2 linked regions of the Niveibacterium microcysteis genome follow. The protein of the gene in region 1 interacts with the protein of each later gene in a pairwise test. Links are inferred from orthologs where the notes say so. Each region holds a gene or a part of one and is shown on either strand. Other genes may lie near its edges. The genes, in order: JY500_RS08460 and ptsN.

Region 1 (6,428 bases):
ACCTTCTCGATCGCCAACGACGTCGCGAAGTACTTCGCGATCATCCCCGCACTGTTCGTCGCGACCTATCCGCAATTGGGCGCGCTCAATGTGATGGGACTCGCGACGCCGAACTCCGCGATCCTGTCGGCGGTGATCTTCAACGCGCTGATCATCATCGCGCTGATTCCGCTCGCGCTGAAGGGCGTCACCTACCGTCCGCTCGGCGCTGCCACGCTGCTGCGCCGCAACCTGCTGGTCTACGGTCTTGGCGGCCTCGTGCTGCCCTTCATCGGCATCAAGGCCATCGACCTGATTCTGGTTGGTCTGCACCTCGCCTGAGGAGAGAGAACATGCCCAAAGAACTCCGCCCCGCGCTGGTGATGCTTGGCGCCTTCACGTTGATCACCGGTGCGATCTACCCGGCTGCAGTTACCGGCATTGCACGCGGGCTGTTCCCACAGCAGGCCGAGGGCAGTCTTGCGGTTCGCGATGGCAAACCGGTTGGCTCGCGGCTGATTGGCCAGAGCTTCACTTCACCGAAGTACTTCTGGCCGCGCCCGTCAGCAACAGGACCGATGCCGCATAACGCGGCAGCGTCCAGCGGCTCGAATCAGGGGCCGCTGAATCCAGTGCTGGCTGATGCCATTAGGGGTCGTATCGAAACACTGAAGGCGTCCGACCCGAATCAGACGGCACCGATCCCCGTGGACCTCGTCACTGCGTCGGCCAGTGGTCTAGATCCGCACATCAGCCCGGCTGCCGCGCGCTGGCAGGCCCCGCGCGTCGCACGCGAACGGGGCCTGCCGAAAGACCGCGTCGAGGCGCTGATCGCGCAGCACACCGAAGGCCGCCAGCTCGGCGTGCTCGGCGAGCCGCGGGTCAACGTGATGGCGCTGAACCTCGCGCTGGACGCCGCAGCAAGCCGCTGAGGCCGACGCCAATCCCGCGACGCACATGCCGCGCGCCGCGGTCCGATCCGAATGAACGATTCAACGCGTGCCCCTGCGCGGGGCCGCGCTCAACCCGAAAGACGAGAAACCAACATGAAGTTTGTTACTGCCACGACCCTTCCCGCCCTGATCGCCGCCGCTGTCGCCGCACCCGGCCTCGCCCGTGCCGAGGACGCCAAGGCGCCGTACACACTGACGGGCAACGTGATGCTGGCCTCGGAGTACCTCTACCGCGGTATCGCCCAGACCAACCACAAACCCGCTATTCAGGGCGGCGTCGACTTTGCGCACGAGAGCGGCATCTACCTCGGCACCTGGGCGTCGAACATCAGCTGGCTGTCCGATTCTGGTGGCATCAGCGCCCCGATCGAGACGGACTTCTACGGTGGCTACAAGGGTACGGCGGGTGACTTCGGTTACGACTTTGGCCTGCTGCAGTACTACTACCCGGGCACCTACCCGGATGGCTTCACCAGCCCGAACACGCTGGAAGGCTACGTGGCCGGCGGCTACAAGTGGATTACGCTGAAGGGTTCCTACGCTTTCACGAATCTGTTCGGCGCGAAGGCACCAAACGGCGACAAGACCAGCGGCAGCTACTACCTTGAGGCCAACGGCAGCTTCCCGGTCGCCGAGGGCTACAACCTGATCGCCCATGTCGGCTACCAGAGCGTCAAAGGTTTAGATGATGCTTCGTACACCGATTACAAGCTGGGTGGTACGGCCGATGCGCTGGGCCTGACCTTCGGCCTGTTCTACAGCGGCACCAACGCCAAGGGCGACGTGGGCGAGTTCTATCACAACGCCTACGACAAGGATCTGGGGGCCGGCCGCGTGTTGTTCAGTGTCAGCAAGACCCTCTGAGCGGACGATCCCCGCAGTGCGCCTGTGCAGGCCCACTGCGGGTGCCGATAATGACGAAGGAGGAACGCGCTCGCGATGAGTGAAGATCGCCCAAACCCCGATGAACTGTTGGCAAGCCTAGAGGCAGAAGCGGAGCGCGCTCGCCGCGGCAGGCTACGCATCTTCTTCGGTGCCAGTCCAGGCGTCGGCAAGACCTTTGCGATGCTGTCGGCCGCCCGCCATCTGCAGGCCCAGGGTGTTGATGTGATCGTGGGCGTGGTGGAAACGCACGGGCGCGACGAGACGGCGCGCCTGCTTCAGGGGCTGGAGATGCTGCCGCGCCGTAACATCGATTACCGTGGTCATGCGTTGGCGGAATTCGATCTCGACGCAGCGCTCGCACGTAGGCCCGACCTCGTGTTGGTAGACGAGCTCGCGCACACCAACGCGCCTGGTTCGCGACACCCGAAACGCTGGCAGGACGTGCAGGAACTGCTCGACGCCGGCATCGACGTGTTCTCGACTGTCAACGTGCAGCACCTCGACAGTATCAGCGACGTGGTTGGCGGCATCACCGGGATCCGAGTGTTCGAAACGGTACCGGATCACGTGTTCGACAGTGCCGACGAGATCGTGCTGGTCGACCTGACGCCCGATGAGCTGCTGACGCGGATGCGTGAGGGCAAGGTCTACCTGCCACAGCAGGCCGAGCGCGCGATTCAAAACTTCTTCCGCAAGGGCAACCTGCTCGCGCTGCGCGAGCTTGCGCTGCGCCGTACCGCCGACCGCGTCGACGAGGAAGTTCGCGACTATCGCCGAGAGCGCGCGGTATCCCGTGTGTGGAAGACCGGCGATGCGCTGTTGGTCTGCATTGGCGCAGACGGTGTCGGTGAGCGCCTGATCCGAACCACGGCGCGCATGGCGGCCGAGCTTGAGGCGAACTGGCACGCGATCTATGTCGAGACCCCGACACTCCAGCGCCTGGCGCCCAGCGAACGCGATCGTATCCTGAAGGTGCTGAACCAGGCCGAGTCGCTCGGTGCCCGGGTGGCGGTGCTGGCCGGCGAAGACGCGGCGGTAGCCGCCGCGCAGTACGCGCGCCAGGAGAACATCGGCCGCATCGTCGTCGGACGCCGCAGCCAGCATCGCGGGCTGTGGCGTGCGGGGTTCGGTGAGCGCCTTGCGGACAAGGCGCCGGAGATCGACTTGCTGCAGCTGGGGCGTGAGACGCGCCGAGATGGAACCGAGCGGAAGGCTCCGTTGGTCACGCGCCGCGTTGCTAGTCCGGAACAGGTTCGCCGCTATGCGCTGACGACCGCTGTAGTCGTCTTTGTGACTGCGCTTGCGACGCCGCTGCGCGACGTTCTGGATCTTGCGAATATCGTCATGCTGTTCCTGCTCGCTGTGCTTTTCGCCGGGGTACGACTCGGGCGAGGCCCGGCTGCGCTGGCAGCGCTGTTGTCGGTGGCCTGCTTCGACTTCTTCTTCGTGCCGCCACGTCTATCCTTCGCGGTCAGCGACGTGCAGTACCTGCTGACGTTTGGTGTGCTGCTGGCCACTGGTCTGATCAGCGGTCAGCTCGCAGCCGGGCTTCGCTTCCAGGCTAACGTCGCGGAGAGCCGCGAGGCGCGCTCTCGGGCGCTGTACGAGATGGCGCGCGAACTGACCGCAGCGCTGTCCGCCGAGCAGATCACCGAGATTGCGAAGCGCTATCTGGAGCGCGCCAGCGAGGGGGAAGTGGCACTGCTGTTGCCGGACAAGGATGAGCGCATCCGGCTCGACGCCGAGGCGCTCGCGCGCGGACTCGACGATGGCGTTGCTCAGTGGGCTTTGGATCATGGTGAAGAGGCCGGCTTGGGCACGAACACCCTGCCGGCGAACCGTGCGCTTTATGTGCCGCTGCGCGCTCCGATGCGGGTCAGAGGCGTCATGGCGGTGCGGCCTCGCGAGGCCGGCTGGAATCTTTCACCGGAACAACGGCAACTGGTGGTCACCAGCGCAGCGCTGATCGCGATTGCGATCGAACGCATCCACTACATCGACGTTGCGCAGCAGGCGTTGGTTCACATGGAGTCTGAACGGATGCGTAACTCGCTGCTGGCTGCGCTGTCGCACGACCTGCGCACGCCGCTGACGGCGCTGGTCGGCTTATCCGACACGCTGGCATTGAACCCCCCAGAGGATGCTGCCGAACGCGCCTCGATCGAGCGCGCAATTCGCGAACGGGCTCACCGCACCAGCACGCTCGTTGAGAACCTGCTCGACATGGCCAAGTTGCAGGCCGGCGGCGTACGGCTACGCAAGCAATGGCAGCCAATCACCGAGGTCATTGCATCCGCGCTCGATTCGCGTGCCGAAATGCTGCGCGGACACACGGTCCGTATCGCCGTACCCGAGGACTTCCCCTTCGTCGAGATCGACGCGGTCTTGATGGAGCGGGTCTTCACGAACCTGTTCGAGAACGCCGCAAAATACACTCCGCATGGCAGCGAAATCACCGTTTCCGCCGCGCTGTCCGACGACGTTGCAATCGGACGCACGGTTGAACTCTGCGTTGCAGACAACGGTCCTGGTATTCCCGTTGGACGCGAGGCGTGGCTGTTCGAAAAGTTTACGCGTGGCTCGGAAGAGTCAGCTGTTTCCGGCGTTGGCCTTGGATTGGCCATCGTGCGCGCGATTGTCGATGCCCATGGCGGCAAGGTGCACGCCGAGAACCGGCCACAGGGCGGCGCCTGTTTCACCGTGACGCTGCCGGCTGGAACTCCACCGGATCTAACCGAGATTCCCCATGCCTGAGATCGAATACACCCCACCAACATTGGTGTTGATCATCGAAGACGACTCACTGATCCGTCGCTTCGTGCGGGCTGCGCTGGAGACCGAGGGGCTGCAGGTGGCCGAATCTGACTCGGCGCTGCGTGGGTTAATCGACGCAGCGACGCGTCGCCCAGATCTTTTGATTCTGGACCTCGGTCTGCCCGACCGCGACGGGGTGGACGTGATCCGCGAGTTGCGCACCTGGTCGAGCACGCCCATTCTGGTGCTCTCGGCACGTACGGACGAAGCCGACAAGGTTGCCGCGCTTGATGCAGGTGCAGATGACTACCTGACCAAGCCGTTCGGCGTACCCGAATTACTCGCCAGAATTCGTGCCCTGCAGCGCCGCATCGTTCGGCCCGCGCAGCCGGAACTGGCGGAGATCCGTTTTGGTGACGTGGTCATCGACCTGGTCCTGCGCGAGGTAAAGCGCGCCGGCGAGCCGGTGCATCTGACGCCGATTGAGTATCGCTTGCTGGCATTGCTCGCTGCGAACGCTGGGCGGGTGCTGACGCAGCGGCAGTTACTGAAGGACGTCTGGGGGCCAGGGCACACCGAAGACGGCCACTACCTGCGTGTGTTCGTTGCCAACCTGCGCAAGAAGCTCGAGCCTGACCCATTGCGCCCGATCTACATCAAAACGGAGACAGGCGTGGGATATCGACTCTCCGTCGATCCGCCGTGAGCGAGTCTGAAAATGGTGCAAGAAACAGTAGGCCATGACTTCTGCAGGCTTATTCCTACCGGTCGGGCTTGACCATCGAACCGCAACTGACGCTGCACTGCCCGCTATCGCGGATCGTAGCTCTCGGCTGGTTGGACGACGGGGGCAGTAACGGACTGGACCAGGCGTCCAAGGTATCGGCGACTGCTGCGGCGCTAAGGTCTGTAAGGCAAGTCGGGCGCGTGGCGCTGCCAGATTTCTGCGGCAGCCCCTGACTTAATGAATGCCGCGAGCTCCTTGTTGAACTTGGGCAACAGCTTCGAAGCGGGGCTGCCAATTGCCGCGATCAGGTGCTTTGCTGGTGGGTTGGCGTCGGCAACGGAGGCGTGGGCTAACGCCGGGTCGCGCAAGTAGTCCTGCGCGAGGTACTTGTAGCCACTGATCACTTCCAGCTCTTCGACAAAGTAGTCGCAGCGGCCTGCTTTGAGCTTGCGGATCATTGCCTCGTAGGTTGTCACTCCTAGATCGAGGTCGTCGGGTGTCAGCCCATAGTGGGCGTAGCTTGCGCCGATCATGCCGCAGCCTTGATAGCGTTTGAGATCGGCAATCGAGCGAATGTCGAGCGGTTTATCGCGTCGGAAGAAGACCTGTGGTGTGAGCGTGTTGTAGTGGGCCGAATAGGCGAACCGCTTGGCACGCTCGGCGTCGGCGTACGCATCCATCGCGAAGTCGAACTCACCGGTCTCAACCAACTTCAGGCAGCGCACCCAAGGGACATTCCCAATGAAATCGACCTGCACACCGAGGCGGTTGAAGATCGTCCTGACGAGATCGACGGACGCCCCTGTGAACTGGTCGGTTTTCTTACCGCTGGCATCGCGTACCCAGTAAGTCCAAGGCGGCGGATCGGGATCGGCACAGACTTTGATCACACGCTCGGCAGGGGCCGCAATAGCGATCGCGGGGAGATGGAGGAGCAGGAGCAGGATCAGGATCAGGGTGCGGGCCTTAGTCATAGCATTCTTTTGATAACGAATGCCGCGAGTGCGGACATCTGATGTTTCTGTGCATCTGGTTCGATAACCGAGACAGATCAGGTTTGCTGTGGCTGGGAAGCGTTGTGTCGCCGGCTAAACGCGGAAACGGTCTGCGGCCCGAGCATGCCGATTCGC
Region 2 (6,054 bases), 1.7 Mb from region 1 along the record:
GGTGTGCAGGGGAAACAGAGGCAGTTCGGCGGGCAGTTCGGGCATCGGATTGGTCTCGCGGGCCCGCGAAACGCGCGCCGGGTGAAGTGGCGGAAGTGTGCCATGTTTTCCTGCACGCGCCCGACCGAGACGCACGCAATCTCTGTGCCATAATCGTTTCCAACGAATCGAGGAAACCCCATGGACGACAACAAGGCGAAAGCACTTCAGGCCGCGCTGGCCCAGATCGAAAAACAGTTCGGCAAGGGCTCCATCATGCGGATGGGCGATGGCGAAGTGGAATCGGACATCCAGGCGGTGTCGACCGGCTCCCTCGGGCTGGACATCGCGCTGGGCATTGGCGGCCTGCCGCGTGGCCGCGTGATCGAGATCTACGGCCCGGAATCGTCAGGCAAGACGACCCTCACGCTGCAGGCGATTGCCGAGATGCAGAAGATGGGTGGCGTGGCCGCCTTCATCGACGCCGAACACGCGCTCGACGTGTCCTACGCGCAGAAGCTGGGCGTCAACGTCGGCGACCTGCTGATCTCGCAGCCGGATACCGGCGAGCAGGCGCTTGAGATCGCCGATATGCTGGTGCGTTCCGGCAGCGTCGATATCGTCGTGATCGACTCGGTCGCCGCACTGACGCCGAAGGCCGAAATCGAGGGCGAGATGGGCGATCAACTGCCTGGCCTGCAGGCCCGCCTGATGTCGCAGGCGCTGCGCAAGCTGACCGGCAACATCAAGCGCACCAACACCATGGTCATCTTCATCAACCAGATCCGCATGAAGATCGGCGTGATGTTCGGCAACCCCGAAACCACCACCGGCGGCAATGCGCTGAAGTTCTACGCCTCGGTGCGTCTGGACATCCGCCGCACCGGCACGATCAAGAAGGGCGACGAAGTCATCGGCTCGGAGACCAAGGTCAAGGTCGTGAAGAACAAAGTCGCGCCACCGTTCAAGGAAGCGCACTTCGACATCCTTTACGGCGAGGGCATCTCGCGCGAAGGCGAGATCATCGACATGGGCGTCGAACAGCGCTTTGTCGACAAGTCCGGCGCGTGGTACGCATACAACGGCGAGAAGATCGGCCAGGGCAAGGACAACGCGCGCGAATTCCTGCGCTCGCACCCGGAAACCGCACGCGAAATCGAGAACAAGATCCGCGTACAACTGGGCCTGCCTGAACTGCCGGCTGGGGAAGCCGCCGCGGCCTGAACCAACGAGGCACATTGGCGATGAGCGGCGACGAGCTGAAGGCCCGCGCGCTCCGAACGCTGGCGCAGCGCGAACACAGCCGGGCCGAGTTGGCGCGCAAGCTGGCCGCGCACGGTGAGCCGGACGCGGTCGAAGCGGTACTCGACCGGATGAGCGAACTGGGCCTGCTGTCCGACAGCCGCTTTGCCGAAAGTTACGTGCGCAGCCGTGCCGGCCGGCTCGGCCAGCGACGCATCCAGCATGAACTCGCACAGCGCGGCGTGGATCCGGAAACGATCTCCGAAGCGCTGGCGAGTGAGTTGGGCGAGACAGAACTGGAGCGCGCCCGTGCAGTGTGGGCGCGCAAGTTCGGCAGTACGCCGGGCGATGCAAAGGAATGGGCGCGCCAGGCGCGCTTTCTGACCGCCCGCGGGTTTTCCGCGGAGGTCGTGAGAAAAGTGTTGAAAGAGCCGTTCGATGAGTCTGCTTAAGGTAGGCGGTCTATCCAAGCGCTACAAGGCACGCACTGTCGTGCGCGATGTCGGCTTCGAAGTCGGCAGCGGTGAGGTGGTCGGCCTGCTCGGCCCCAACGGCGCCGGCAAGACGACGTGTTTCTACATGATCGTTGGCCTGGTGCGTGCCGACGGCGGCACGATCACCCTCGACGACAAGGAAATCACCCACCTGCCGATCCACAAGCGGGCGCATCTGGGCTTGTCCTACCTGCCGCAGGAAAACTCGGTATTCCGCAAGCTCACGGTGGCCGAGAACATCCTCGCGGTACTTGAACTGCAGAAGCTGCCGAAGGACAAACTCGCCGCGCGGCTCGATGAGCTGCTGGGCGAGTTGGGCATCACGCACTTGCGCGATGCAACCGCGATGTCCCTCTCGGGCGGCGAGCGGCGGCGGGTTGAAATTGCCCGCGCGCTGGCCACCAACCCGCAGGTGATCCTGCTCGACGAACCCTTCGCCGGCGTCGACCCGATCGCGGTGATCGATATCCAGAAGATCATCCGCTTCCTGAAGGATCGCAACATCGGCGTGCTGATCACTGATCACAACGTGCGCGAGACGCTGGGCATCTGCGACCGCGCCTACATCATCACCGAAGGGGTGGTGCTCGCCAGCGGCCGCCCCGACGAAATCGTCCAGAACGACAAGGTTCGCGAGGTTTACCTCGGCGAGCATTTCCGACTCTGATCGCGCAACCCCCACGATGAAGCCCTCGCTCCAGCTCCGCATCTCCCAGCAGCTCGCGCTGACCCCGCAGCTGCAACAGTCGATCAAGCTGCTGCAGCTATCGACACTGGAGCTCAACAGCGAAATCGAGCGCATGCTGCTCGAGAACCCCTTGCTCGAACGCGAAGACGCCGAGTCGGACCCGGAAGCCTGGGGGCAATCCGCCACCACGCCGAGCGGCGACGAACGCACCGACACCGCCAACGATGCGGCGGCCGAAGCGGCCGAGACCTCGCCCGAACCGAGCGAGCCGAGCTTCGACGATGCCGGCAGCTATGACGACGGCCCCACCGAGTGGTCCGGCGAAGGTGGCGGCAGCGGCAATCGCGACGATGACGACGAAACGGATTTCCAGGAATTCCGTGCTGCGCAGACGAGCCTGCGCGACCACCTGGATGAACAAGTTGCCCTGATGCCGCTGTCGGACCGCGATCGCGCGCTGCTGCGCTTCATGATCGAAGCGCTCGACGACGATGGCTATCTGACCCAGCCGCTCGACGAACTGCTGGAGCTGTTGCCGCCCGAGTTTGAAGTTGACGTCGACGAGCTGCAGATCGCCCTCGCGCACCTGCAGAACCTCGATCCGCCGGGCATCGGCGCACGCTCGCCAGGCGAATGCCTGAAGCTGCAATTGCGCCTGCTGCCTGAGAGCGCTGCGCGTGAAGCCGCGATCATCATCGTTGAGCAGCATCTGGAGCTGCTGGCCGCGCGGGATTTCGTGCGACTCAAGCGGCATCTGGGTTGCAGCGACGAAACGCTGCGCGAGGCGCACCAGCTCGTTTGCAGCCTCGATCCGCGCCCCGGTGCGCGGTTTGCCGCAATCGAGACGCGATATGTGATCCCGGATGTGATCGTGCGCAAGGTGCGCGGCCACTGGAGTGCGACACTGAACCCGGACGCGATGCCCAAGCTGCGGATCAACCAGCTCTACGCCGGAATCCTGCAGCAGAACCGCGGCTCGGCCGGATCGCTGGCCGGGCAGTTGCAGGAGGCACGCTGGATGATCAAGAACGTGCAGCAACGGTTTGACACGATCCTGCGGGTATCCCAGGCAATCGTTGACCGCCAGCGGCAGTTCTTCGATTATGGGGACGTGGCAATGCGTCCGCTGACACTGCGCGAAATCGCGGAGCAGCTTGATCTGCATGAGTCGACGATCTCTCGGGTGACCACGCAGAAGTACATGGCCACGCCAAGAGGTATCCTTGAACTGAAGTATTTTTTCGGCAGCCACGTCGCCACGGATTCTGGCGGCGCGTGTTCAGCTACGGCGATTCGTGCGCTGATTCGCCAGCTGGTCGCGGCAGAGGATCGCAAAAAACCGCTATCCGATGCGCGGATTGCCGAGCTTCTCGGCCAGCAGGGGATTGTCGTTGCGCGACGAACCATCGCAAAGTACCGCGAGTCGCTCAACATCCCGCCGGTCAGCCAGCGCAAGATGATCTGAGAGGATAAATCATGAACCTGAACATCACCGGACACCATCTCGAAGTTACCGCCGCGCTCCGCGACTACGTAACATCGAAACTGGATCGCGTGATTCGCCACTTCGATCACGTCACGAGCGTTAACGTGATCCTGTCGGTGGAAAAGCTGAAGCAAAAGGCGGAAGTGACGGTACATGTACGCGGCAAGGACATTTTCGTCGAGAGCATTGACGAAGATTTGTATGCCGCAATCGACGCCATGACGGACAAACTGGACAGGCAGGTTCTCAAGCACAAGGAAAAGTCCTACGATCACGGCCACGAGGCGCACAAGCGCCAATCTGCAGAATCGTAATCACGGTCGCTCTAGTGAATCCCGGCGCGTAAGCTTGCGGAAAGCCCCCGCGCCGAACATGAGCTGACCCCGGATCTGCGCGCCTTCGGGCGCGCAGTGCATTTCTGAACCCCAAGCATGAATCTCATCGCCCCGCTGCTGCCGCCGTCCAATGTGCTCGTCGATCTTGAGGCGAGCAGCAAGAAGCGCGTCTTCGAACAGGCTGGCCTGCTCTTCGAAAACCATCAGGGACTCGCGCGCAGCGCCGTCTACGACGCGCTTTTCACGCGTGAAAAGCTCGGCTCCACCGGCCTTGGACAAGGCATTGCGATTCCGCACGGCCGTATCAAGGGCCTGCGCGACGCCGTCGGTGCCTTCATCCGCCTTGCGCAGCCCGTGCCATTCGAGGCCCCGGACGGCAAGCCGGTGAATCTGATGTTCGTGCTGCTGGTGCCGGAAAGCGCCACCGAGCACCACCTGCGACTGCTATCGGAGCTCGCACAGATGTTCTCCGACCGCAGCTTCCGCGATGCACTGGCGCAGGCCAGTGATGCGTCCGAGGCCCACACCCTGTTCGTGAACTGGAACCCGAATGCGGCGAACTAGCGTCGCCCGGATCTACGAGGACAACCGCGACCGGCTCGGCCTGAGCCATCTCGCCGGCCCGCTCGATGTCGAGGTTCAGGTTCCAAACGAGAAAGTGTGGCCAGCCGAGCTGGTAGGCCACCTCAACATCATCCACCCGAACCGCATTCAGGTGATGGGCGAGGCGGAGCTGGGCTGGATTCGTCGCCAGGCACGCGACAAGGTACAGCATCAGCTGGAAAGCATCCTGCTGGCGCACCCGCCAGCGATGATCGTGGCGGACGGATGTGAAGTGCCGCCGCTGATCCAGAGTGCGTTCGAAAGCGCACGCGTCGCAATGTTCACGACCTCGGCCGAGACGGCCCGCGTGATCGATTCGCTGCGCACCTATCTTGCGCGCAACCTTGCCGAGAAAACCTCGCTGCACGGCGTGTTCATGGATGTGCTCGGGCTCGGCGTGCTGATCACCGGCGATTCCGGCGCCGGCAAATCCGAGCTTGCGCTCGAACTGATCTCGCGCGGTCACGGTCTCGTCGCGGACGACGTGGTCGAAGTGTCGCGCATCGCGCCAGGTGTGCTGGAAGGGCGCTGCCCGCCAATGTTGAAGGACTTCCTGGAAGTCCGTGGCCTCGGCATCCTGAACATCCGCACGATCTTCGGCGAAACCGCATGCCGCCGGAAGATGAAGCTCAAGCTGGTGGTACATCTGCATCGCCAGATCCGCGGCGAAAGCGCGCAGATGCCGCGCCTGCCGCTGGAAGACGACATGCAGGATATCGTCGGTGTGCCGACTCGCCGCGTCACCCTGCCGGTTGCCGCCGGCCGCAACCTTGCGGTGTTGCTGGAAGCGGCGGTGCGAAATACCATTCTTCAGTTACGTGGCATAGACTCGATGCAGGAATTCGTTGATCGCCAACGCTCTGCGCTGGATCTCGACGAAGAAGACCTGTAGCCCGAACGCTCGCATCTCCTTCCGCCACATCGGTGGCGGCTCTACCCCAATCTCTCCTCCGGAGGCCTTGCATGAATAAGCTTGTGATCCTGGCTGCAGCTCTGGCCGCGCAGTTCGCCCTGCTCCCCGCCCACGCCGCCGACGAGGCGAAGAAGCCGACTGCGCAGCAGGAAAAGATGAAGGTCTGCAACGAGAAGGCGACCGGCATGAAGGGCGATGAGCGCAAGAAGTTCATGAGCGACTGTCTGAGCGCCAAGCCCGCTGCCGCCGAAGCCGATGCCAAGGCACCCAGCGCCCAGCAGGACAAGATGAAGGTTTGCAATGAAAAGGCGACG

The links.
Region 2: the proteins of JY500_RS08460 (region 1) and ptsN interact in binary tests that used the Escherichia coli proteins (3 or more experiments, as listed by UniProt). The link is inferred for Niveibacterium microcysteis from one-to-one orthologs.

The regions. Positions count from the first base shown.
Region 1 is NZ_CP071060.1:1,845,535-1,851,962, forward strand. Bases 1,498-4,771 are described here. They hold JY500_RS08460 (DUF4118 domain-containing protein), read left to right. Parts: upstream 1,498-1,871; coding sequence 1,872-4,571; downstream 4,572-4,771. Other genes in these bases: JY500_RS08455 (TorF family putative porin), read left to right, coding at 1,498-1,796; JY500_RS08465 (response regulator), read left to right, coding at 4,564-4,771. Outside these bases: potassium-transporting ATPase subunit KdpB, read left to right, coding at 1-321; potassium-transporting ATPase subunit KdpC, read left to right, coding at 333-911; more of JY500_RS08455, read left to right, coding at 1,026-1,497; more of JY500_RS08465, read left to right, coding at 4,772-5,277; JY500_RS08470 (substrate-binding periplasmic protein), read right to left, coding at 5,472-6,272. UniProt on the Escherichia coli protein: Member of the two-component regulatory system KdpD/KdpE involved in the regulation of the kdp operon. KdpD may function as a membrane-associated protein kinase that phosphorylates KdpE in response to environmental signals.
Region 2 is NZ_CP071060.1:154,327-160,380, reverse strand. Bases 3,155-6,054 are described here. They hold ptsN (PTS IIA-like nitrogen regulatory protein PtsN), read left to right. Parts: upstream 3,155-4,320; coding sequence 4,321-4,788; downstream 4,789-6,054. Other genes in these bases: JY500_RS22360 (PsiF family protein), read left to right, coding at 5,791-6,054; hprK (HPr(Ser) kinase/phosphatase), read left to right, coding at 4,775-5,719; hpf (ribosome hibernation-promoting factor, HPF/YfiA family), read left to right, coding at 3,880-4,203; JY500_RS00700 (RNA polymerase factor sigma-54), read left to right, coding at 3,155-3,868. Outside these bases: JY500_RS00720 (LON peptidase substrate-binding domain-containing protein), read right to left, coding at 1-45; recombinase RecA, read left to right, coding at 181-1,203; recombination regulator RecX, read left to right, coding at 1,224-1,673; lptB (LPS export ABC transporter ATP-binding protein), read left to right, coding at 1,660-2,382; more of JY500_RS00700, read left to right, coding at 2,399-3,154. UniProt on the Escherichia coli protein: Seems to have a role in regulating nitrogen assimilation.